One region of the Staphylococcus equorum genome, then DNA from elsewhere that is predicted to be linked to it. Evidence: riboswitches for the same ligand, from Rfam matches in the RefSeq annotation. Region 1 holds a riboswitch; each other region holds the start of a gene.
What was found. A riboswitch is a leader RNA that binds a small molecule or an ion and turns the genes downstream of it on or off. The one in region 1 is predicted to bind thiamine pyrophosphate.
Positions count from the first base shown of each region.

Region 2: another riboswitch for thiamine pyrophosphate. It lies ahead of PYW44_RS08070 (3-oxoacyl-ACP reductase); the one in region 1 lies ahead of tenA (thiaminase II).
Region 3: another riboswitch for thiamine pyrophosphate. It lies ahead of PYW44_RS00990 (thiamine phosphate synthase); the one in region 1 lies ahead of tenA (thiaminase II).

Region 1 is NZ_CP118982.1:901,627-904,913, reverse strand. It holds gene thiM (hydroxyethylthiazole kinase) at 1-574, opposite strand, end outside; gene thiD (bifunctional hydroxymethylpyrimidine kinase/phosphomethylpyrimidine kinase) at 567-1,388, opposite strand; gene tenA (thiaminase II) at 1,381-2,070, opposite strand; TPP riboswitch at 2,149-2,248, opposite strand; gene PYW44_RS04245 (transglycosylase family protein) at 2,460-3,140, opposite strand.
Region 2 is NZ_CP118982.1:1,669,015-1,672,301, reverse strand. It holds gene PYW44_RS08075 (NtaA/DmoA family FMN-dependent monooxygenase) at 1-806, opposite strand, end outside; gene PYW44_RS08070 (3-oxoacyl-ACP reductase) at 833-1,585, opposite strand; TPP riboswitch at 1,716-1,814, opposite strand; gene rpsP (30S ribosomal protein S16) at 2,073-2,339, shown strand; gene rimM (ribosome maturation factor RimM) at 2,560-3,063, shown strand; gene trmD (tRNA (guanosine(37)-N1)-methyltransferase TrmD) at 3,063-3,287, shown strand, end outside.
Region 3 is NZ_CP118982.1:221,234-224,520, forward strand. It holds gene xylB (xylulokinase) at 1-1,078, shown strand, start outside; TPP riboswitch at 1,241-1,349, shown strand; gene PYW44_RS00990 (thiamine phosphate synthase) at 1,410-2,003, shown strand; gene PYW44_RS00995 (NAD(P)/FAD-dependent oxidoreductase) at 1,996-3,120, shown strand; gene thiS (sulfur carrier protein ThiS) at 3,098-3,287, shown strand, end outside.

The DNA of each region.
Region 1 (3,287 bases):
ATAAACAACCTGCACCTGTGATTTTTGCAAGCATAGGCGAACCATTAGCAAGTTTCAGAATTTTATCTTCATGCATTACAATATCTTCTTTACCTGTGATAACTATCGCTGTCCCGAATTGTGTATGAGCTTTTTTAGCAATAGTCACAGCATCCAGATTTATATCACTATCTGTACCTTTCATCTGTGTATCATTATCAATTAGTGTTAAAATTTCTGAGGCGTTACCTTTGATAACTGCTACCTTAACCTCACTTAAAAATGTCTCACAGAAATCTTTGCGGTATTGTGATGCACCTACAGCAACAGGATCAAAGACGATTGGTGTTCCAATTTGATTAGCTACCTTCGCAATTTTTAAAATGTCTGACTCTTTATCTTTAGTCAGCGTGCCAATATTAATCAGTAAAGCATTCGCGTGAGTTAACATATCTGACGCTTCCTCTGGTGCTTCACTCATTGCTGGACTTGCTCCTAAACTTAATAAGCCATTTGCTGTAAAATTTTTAACAACATCGTTTGTATAACAAATAACTAACGGGTTACTATTTCTGAGTACTTCTAAATTATTCATCATCTAATCCTACCTCTTTCATATATGCAAAATGATTAACTGGTCCTCTACCTTGACCAATTTCAGGTGTGTGTTTAATGCTTAAAGAAATGAACTGTTTTGCTTTTTTCACTGCTTCATATATTGTTTTACCTTTTGCTAATTCTGCAGTAATCACTGCCGAAAAAGTACACCCTGTACCATGCGTATGTTTTGTATCAAATCGAGGTTCTTCAAAAGTATATACATTTTCATTAGTGAATAAATAATCTTTAGCGAAGTCTAAATCCTCTGAATGTCCACCTTTGATAACAACACCTTTACTGCCAATTTCATTAATGAAAATGTCGCCTGCTTTATAAATTGATGATTCGTCTTGTATCGTTAATCCTGTTATTTCCTCTGCTTCGGGCAAGTTTGGTGTTGCCACAGTAGCATAAGGCAATAGAATATTTTGCAAGTCAGCTTTAGCATCCTCATCCATCAACGAGTCACCACTTTTAGCTAACATTACAGGATCTATTACATAAGGAATCTCTGGATATTGCTTTAAATAATATTGTATTAATTCCATCATTTCTTTTGAAGCTATCATGCCTGTTTTCAGCGCATGAGGTAACTCATCATCAAAGATACTTTCTAATTGCTCGGATAACCAACTTGTTTCTATGTTATGAATATGTTGAACGCCTTTTGTGTTTTGCGCTACGATACTCGTTATCGCAGCCATACCGTATACGCCACAAGCATGAAATGATTTTAAATCTGCCATGACACCTGCGCCACCCGTTGGGTCAGTGCCTGCTATAGTTAAAGCAATTTTAGGTTTATTCATTATTAACCCCTCCATAAAGCCATTCTTCTTCAATGAATGACATATTAAAAAATTTGCGTTCATGAACTGTACTCTGTAAGAAACAATCTTTGATGTCAGCTTTCTCTTGTTTTGTGCAATTTTGTGTCAATTTATCCATTAAATTATCAAAAATATGCACAAGTTCATCCATTTCGGTACTATAAAATTCAAACCATTTTGCCAAAATAGAATCGGTATTTAAAGTATGGTCTTGTAACGCTTGTTGTGCAATAACTTGATATACGTATGGACAAGGCGCCATGGCAGCAATTGTGTATGCTGCATTTTCTTTAGCAAAAGCATTAAAATACATGTGTTTAATATAATGATCGCCGCTCGGTGGCCAAACTTTCACTTGTACAATTTCATTGTAAGGTTCATTTACATATTCAGCTAATATTTCGTGTGCCGCTACTTCTCCATCAACAATAAATTGTATCTGTTCAACTAAAAATTTTACATCTTCCATTTGCTCCATTTTAGGTATGAGTAATGCGTAAATATTAGCAAACTCTTTTAAATAAGATGCATCTGCTCTTAAATAAAATTTAGTAGCATCCTTAGATAAATGACCTTGTAACATTTCTTGTATAAATGGGTCATTATAAATGTCATCAATAATTGGCTTGGCATCTATTTTTAATTCTTTTGAAAATAACACGTTAAGTCCTCCTAAATATTAAAAAACTACATTCCAAGTAAGAATGTAGTTAATTAATAGAAAGGCTAAGCAATTCAATTATAAATTAAACTACTTTCCTACGTTGGCATTAACCAAATCAGGTCGTAAGGGTCTGAACTAAATCATCTCAGCCATAAAGGCTCCCCTAGTAGATTTTCATATATTATTTCTTTAAACATAACAAATGTAGTGTGACATTGCAAAAGAACGTACTTCAATGAAGCGTCTATGTTGTAAATATTATAGCGATGACACAGTAACTACAAGCTGTAGTTGTATTAGTGGAAATCGTGGACAAAAAAATGCCAACAAAGTCGGTGACTTTATTGGCATACGTTTATAGTATTTATAGTTAATTACTGACTAAATTATGCAGTAACCCATTGTGAAGCGCCAACTTCATTATAAAGTTTAACTGCTGCAGCATCTTGTACTGATTCAGGTGCTTCTGTTGGAGATACACCTTGGTAAGCTGCTGGAGCTACTGAATCCCAAGTGCTTTGTAAGAATTGATATTTACCTGCTGCACCTGATGATGGGTTAACAGCTTTAAGATCGCCGCCTGATTCACGTTGAGCGATTGCTTGTAAATGAGAGTTAACATTTACTGATGAACCACTTGAAGCTTCACTTGAGCTTGATTCTTTTGAAGTAGATTCTTGTTGTGGTTGTTGAGTTGCTTCAGTTTTTGGTGCTTCTTGTTGAGCTGGTTCTGCAGCTTGTTCAGCTGGTGCTGATTGTTGTGCTGGCTCTGCTGCTTGTTCAGCTGGTGCTTCTTGTTGAGCAGGTGCTTCAGTTGAGCCTCCGCCAAAGCTCCAGCTAAAGTTTGTACCATCTGATTCAAAGCTATAGTCTGTACCATTATAATTGAAATCTATGTCATAAGCGCCTTCTTGTACAGGTGCTTCATTTAATTGTTCTGAGTTTGATTGAGCTAATTGAGCTAATTCTGCTTTGTCTACGCCTTGTTCTGAAGCGTCAGCTGAATTTGCTGCTCCTGTTACGCCTAATCCTAGTGCTAAAGTTGATGCGATTACTGTTTTTTTCATTGTTAAAAAGTCCTCCTATAAGGTGATTAATTTATTTTATGATTAATTTGCAAGTACAACTATATCATTCAAAAGTTCTTTGTAGGTTACAGTGAAATAAAAAAACAAACCTTTTTTTTACAACCTAATTACATCACCAATACTCAT
Region 2 (3,287 bases), 770 kb from region 1:
TTGATATATCTACTATTGTTTTTTGATAATTGTAATTGTTGATCGAGCTTTTCTCGAAAAGCTTGTGCTTGTTTAAAGTTCCAGGATACTGAATACACTGCATCTGCATATTGAGTTGCTAAAGCAATACCTTGTGAAGATGCACCAGCTTGCATAGCTACTGGACGACCTTGTGGACTACTTGGCGTTGTTGATGGTCCTTTAACTTTGAAATGTTTACCATGATGATTAATAGCATTAATGTCATCATCATTAATAATTTTTTTATTCTTTCGATCATGTAAAAAATGTTTTTTATCCCAAGATGTGAATAACCGATTCATCACTTTTGCAAATTCAGCAGCAATTTCATAGCGTTCATTATGATCAGGGAGCATTTCCATACTGTGATTTAAAGCTTCTAAATCTGTCATAGAGGTGACAAGATTCCAACCTATACGTCCATTTGAAAGATGATCTAGACTGAGCAACTGTCTAGATGCGGTAAAAGGATTTGAGAATGTACTTGAAATTGTTGCGACAAGTCCAATATGTGTTGTCACATGAGCAATAGCAGATAAACTGACGATAGGATCGAACCAAAATGCCGGCATATCAGTAGAAGATTTCGCAGGAAAAGATTGATTGTCCGCGAAAAATACTGCGTCGAATAGTCCCTTTTCAGCAAGTTGAGCTAATTCCTGATAATAAGTAATTTCACCGATACGTGACACACTAGAGTTCGGCATTAACCACGCAGCTTGGTGATGACCACAAGCATATAATAAAACGCCAATATTAAGTTGTTTTTGATTTTTATCAGACATAGAAAGCACTTCCTAATTTTAATTTGTTAATTCATTGTTAAGCCACCATCAACTGTGAAATTTTGTCCTGTTATACCATTAGCTTGTTCAGAAGCTAAGTATGCAACCATGTTTGCAATGTCTTGTGGCGAAGTCACTCGTTTAAGCGGTGTTGTTTGTGCAATCATGTCAAATACTTCAGTCGTGGTTGTAGCACTTGCGTCAGTTGTTTTTAACAGACCTCCTGACACGACATTAGCTCTAATACCAAATTTACCAAGCTCGGCAGCAATATTACGAGTAAAGCCAATTAATCCTGCTTTTGCAGTTGTATATTCATGATAAGGTACAACGGGATTTTGATATAAATTTGTCCCGATAGAAATAATAATGCCTTGCTGTCTTTCCAAAAATTGGGGCATGACACTTTGTGTTACATTGAAGGCAGCTTTTAAAGTGCCATCTATCTGTTGTTGATAATCATCCCATGCTAACTCTGCAAATGATTTCTGCTGTGTAGGATCAAACTTAAAACCTACTAATGCATTGTTAATCACGACATCAATTTTCCCGAAATATTGGGTAGCTTGTTCAATTAAGTGGTCAATATCATTTCTATTTGTGACATCAGCTTGAATGGCAATTGCATGGTCAGAGCCGATGTCAGAAACAAGATCTTCTGCTAACGATTTATTTTTGTAATAATTGATTATAATATTGTACCCTTGTTGCGATAATGTTTTTGCAATCGTTGCACCTAAGCCTCTACTACTACCAGTTACTAAAATAGTTTTATTCATAACTTTCACTCCTAAAATTTTAAAAAGTAAAATTAAAAAAATACACAACCCTCACTATAGAAAGTTGTGTATTAGAAATGATAGAATAGTAATATTGCAAAAAGGCAAGATTGCCCCTTGAATATAGGATATAAAATCTTTCACACTTTCCTCCGCTAGTTTCAGCTAGATCAGGTTCAAAGGGTTTGAGTTGTACTCATCTCAGTTAAAAACACCCCTAGTGCATGTGCTTATTTAATTTAATCTCAATGTATAGCTTTTAAATATAGATGTCAAGAGACTTAATATAAGACAAGGCATATCATAGTGGTGTAAAGTGCGTGAAAAGAGGAAATTGACAAAAGCGCGTTATTTAATAGGTAATTGATGAGAAAAAATGATTTTTTAAAATTGGTAAAGGATAACCTCTTTACAAATATTAGAAGAACTGGTATCATTATTTCTTGTAGAAAATAAATACTTATGAAATTAAAAGGAGAGAATATAAATGGCAGTTAAAATTCGTTTAACACGTTTAGGCTCAAAAAGAAATCCATTCTATCGTATCGTAGTTGCAGATGCTCGTGCACCACGTGACGGTCGTATTATCGAACAAATCGGTACTTACAACCCTAACAATGTAAATGCAGCAGAAGTTAAAATCGACGAAGAATCAGCACTTAAATGGTTAAAAGACGGTGCTAAACCGACTGATACAGTTCACAATATCTTATCAAGAGAAGGTATTTTGAAAAAATTCGACGACCAAAAATAAGTTTTAAACTTATTAAACAAATATAGTGTTTGTAAGAGTACCGTTTAGGTGCTCTTTTTTTAATGGAAAATATTATAATCAGTGCTTTAACATAGTTGAGAATAAGAAAATTTTCTATTGAGGAATGTATTACTATGTTAGATTTATACATGTTATAATAATTAAATAATACATAAAAATTACACAACACTTATAAGATACATTTATCGGAGGCACATATATGAAAGTTGAAGTTGGAAAAATTGTTAATACACATGGCATTAAAGGTGAAGTGAAAATAAAGTCTAATTCTGATTTTACAGATAAACGTTTTCAACCAGGAGAAATAGTTGAAATAGCACGTAAAGATAAAGCGCCACTTGAATTTAAAATTGCTTCATATCGTATGCATAAAGGACTGCATATGCTTACGTTTGAAGGTATCAATAACATTAATGATATCGAGTACCTAAAAGGTGAAACACTTTTACAAGAACGTGATCATGAAGAAATAGAACTTGGAGAACATGAATTTTATTATTCAGATATCATTGGCTGTACCGTTTTTAATGAAGATACTCCAATTGGTCGTGTGATTGAGATATTTGAAACAGGTGCAAACGATGTGTGGGTAGTCAAAGGCGACAAAGAATACCTCATTCCTTATATCGCGGATGTGGTCAAAGAGATTGATGTAGAAGGTAGACGTATTCAAATCACGCCTATGGAAGGATTATTAGATTAATGAGAATCGACTATTTAACATTATTTCCTGGCATGTTTGAAGGTGTTTTAAACCAATCTATTTTAAAACGAGCCCAAGAAAAAGATTTGCTACAAGTAAATACAGTGGATTTTAGACACTTTGCTGAAAACAAACATAATCAAGTGGATGACTACCCATTTGGAGGCGGTCAGGGGATGGTGTTAAAGCCGGAACCGATATTCAATGCAATGGATAGTATTGAG
Region 3 (3,287 bases), 680 kb from region 1:
AAATGAACCTGAACATTGGCGCAATACGAAAGTGTTTTTATTACCTAAGGATTATGTTCGATTCAAATTAACTGGCAAGTTAAATATGGAATATTCAGATGCCTCAAGTACATTATTATTTGATCATAAGTGCAAAGCTTGGGATGAAAATATTGGTGAACAATTTGATATTCATAATATTTACCCTAAACTTGTAGCTTCACATAAATTAGTTGGTTATATGGACGAGAAGATAGCAACAAAACTCGGACTAAATGGGCAAGTGGCTGTTATTGCAGGTGGTGGTGATAATGCATGTGGAGCGCTTGGTGCGGGAATGATTAAAACCAATGAAACACTTTGTAGTATTGGCACTTCAGGCGTGGTCTTATCATGTGAAAGTGAAAAACATACGGAGTATCGCCGGAATATGCATTATTTTAATCATGCTTTAGAAGATATGGCTTATGTTATGGGCGTGACACTTGCTGCTGGTGACAGTTTGCAGTGGCTACGCCGAAATATATTAGGATATTTAAGCTATGATGAAATCATTACCATGGCGAGTCAATCACAGGTTGGCAGTAATGGATTATTATTCACACCATATCTATCGGGAGAACGCACGCCACATGGGGATTCCAACATCAGAGGGAGCTTTATAGGTTTAAGTGGCTTACATAGTAGTGGTGACATGGCACGGGCAGTTATTGAAGGTATAACCTTTTCTTTATTCGAGTCGATAAAATATTTACGCGATTGTGGTAAAGATATTCAACATATCGTGTCTATCGGTGGCGGGGCAAAAAGCGACTTTTGGTTGCAATTACAAGCCGATATATTTAATGCTGAAATTAGTAAATTGAAGTATGAAGAAGGGCCTTGTATGGGTGCGGCAATCTTGGCTGTATGTGGTCTAGGATGGTATGAAAGTATCGAAGCGGCTACAAAGCAATTTATACGTTATGAAAAATCTTTTAAACCAGATAGTGAGAAACACAAACAATATATGCAATATTTTGCTTTATATAAAAGTGTATATCGACAAACTCAAAGTCTTACAGCTAGTTTACTAGAAATATCTAAAAGTAAAAAATAGTTACTAGTTGAATTATTTAAAAATAAGTAATAGTATCTACTTTAACACTTAAAAACAACTTAAATTATAATACCACTTGAAATAATCAATGGAATAGGTTAAGTTGTATGTAATAATTCTTCAACACATATTTAATAATTATTATAAAAATTAAATAGCTTAAATAACCACTGGAAGTGCCTTGCATAAGGCTGAGACCGAAGTAGTAACTTGGGAATTCCTTGAACCTGATCCAGTTTGTACTGGCGTAGGAAAGTGGCGTTATAAACATGCGAATTCGTTAATCCAACGTCATTTTTCTTACCAGAAAAATGACGTTTTTTTATTTGGGGTGAAAACATTGTTTATAGCAATTACACAGTATAAGTATTTAAATGCAGTAGAAATTAAGCAGTATATCAAAATAGAGCAGTTTATAGACTATTTAATTATCAGAACACCAATGGAGACGGCTGAATTGATTGATTGGGTTCATTTGCTTAATCAATCCGGCTTTCCTAAAAGTAAAATAATTATTCATGACAATTTAACTGTATTAACACGATGCAAGTTACGTGCGATTCATTTTAAAGAAAAAGATGAGCGCATAGCGGACTTTAAATATAATCATCCAGACATCCAAGTTAGTATGTCTACACACGACACAAAACATATAGCGCAAGCAGAAGCATTACAGTTAGCATTTGTCTTATATGGACATATTTTTAAAACCAATTCCAAACCGAATCAACATCCAAGGACAGAAAATGAAATAAATAAAGCGTTAAAATTCAATATCCCAATTATCGCTTTAGGCGGTATCAATACACAAACTTTAAAAGAGCTACCTAATGGATTCAAAGGCATTGCAGGGATTTCCATTTTTGCGCAACAAAACGTAAATGAAATCAAACAGCTGAAGGAGGCTTGGCAGACGTATGTATGATGTCATAATCATTGGCTCTGGTGTAATGGGCATGTCAATCGCGAGAGAATTAAGTAAATCAGATATCAAAATTGCTGTGATAGATCGTGATATACCAGGGAAACATGCTTCATTTAAAGCTGGAGGCATGCTTGGTGCTCAAAATGAATTTACTGAAGACAGTGATTTGTTTCATATAGCACGAGAGTCTCAAGTTATGTTCGAGCCACTGAGGGATAGTTTGCTAGATGAAGTAGGCTTAGATATTGAATATCTGGATAGTGGTTTAATTAAACTCGCAAGCAGTATTGATGATAATGCAAGTGTTGAAAAGCAATACAAATTTCTGCAGCAATACAACCGAGATGTGGAATTATTGCCTGCAAAGTCACTGAAAGAAAGAACGAATGGCAACGTAATATCAGACAATTTATCCGCGATGTATATACCGAATGATAATCAAATCAATGCCAATAAATACACGAAAGCGTTATTAAAATCATTAGAACAACGGGGCATTCACCGTATTTACAACACAGAAGTTAGTGACATAACACCATTAAATCCAGGATATCGTGTGGTAACGGATACAGATGTGTTAACTGCGGAAAAGGTAGTGGTCGCTGGAGGAGCTTGGAGTGGAAAATTATTGAGCCACCACATGCCAAACAGTAGTGTTACAGGAGTTAAGGGTGAAGTGTTACTTGTAGAGCATCCAAATCTGTCTTTAGAAACAACGCTATTTACTACAAATGGTTGTTACGTTGTTCCAAAAATGAAAAATCGTTATTTAATTGGAGCCACAAGTTATTTTGATGATTATTCAGTAGGTGTTTCTCAATTAGGGAAAAAATGGTTGTTACAACAGGCTACGATGCATATTCCTAACTTAAGAGATGGTAAATTAATCAATCAATGGTCAGGCATTAGACCTTATACCTCAGGTGAAAAACCCATTATGGATGAAGTAGCTAAACATTTATTTATCATTTCAGGACATTATCGCAATGGCATTTTACTATCACCTTACGTTGGAAAATGGATGGGCGATTGGATTCAGTATGATCGTAAGCCGGAACAATTTGCAGATTTTATAATTGAAAGGGGTAAGACCAATGAAGTGCATTATAAACGGTGACAACTTTACTTTTGATAGGGCATTAAGTATTCAGGAAGTGATTCAAGAACTAGATTTGGATGAAACGCGTATGATTGTGGAACATAATGAACAATTAATTCAGAGAGAACAATTTTCAAAGCATAAGGTTACGGATGACGATCGTTTGGAATTATTAGAATTTGTAG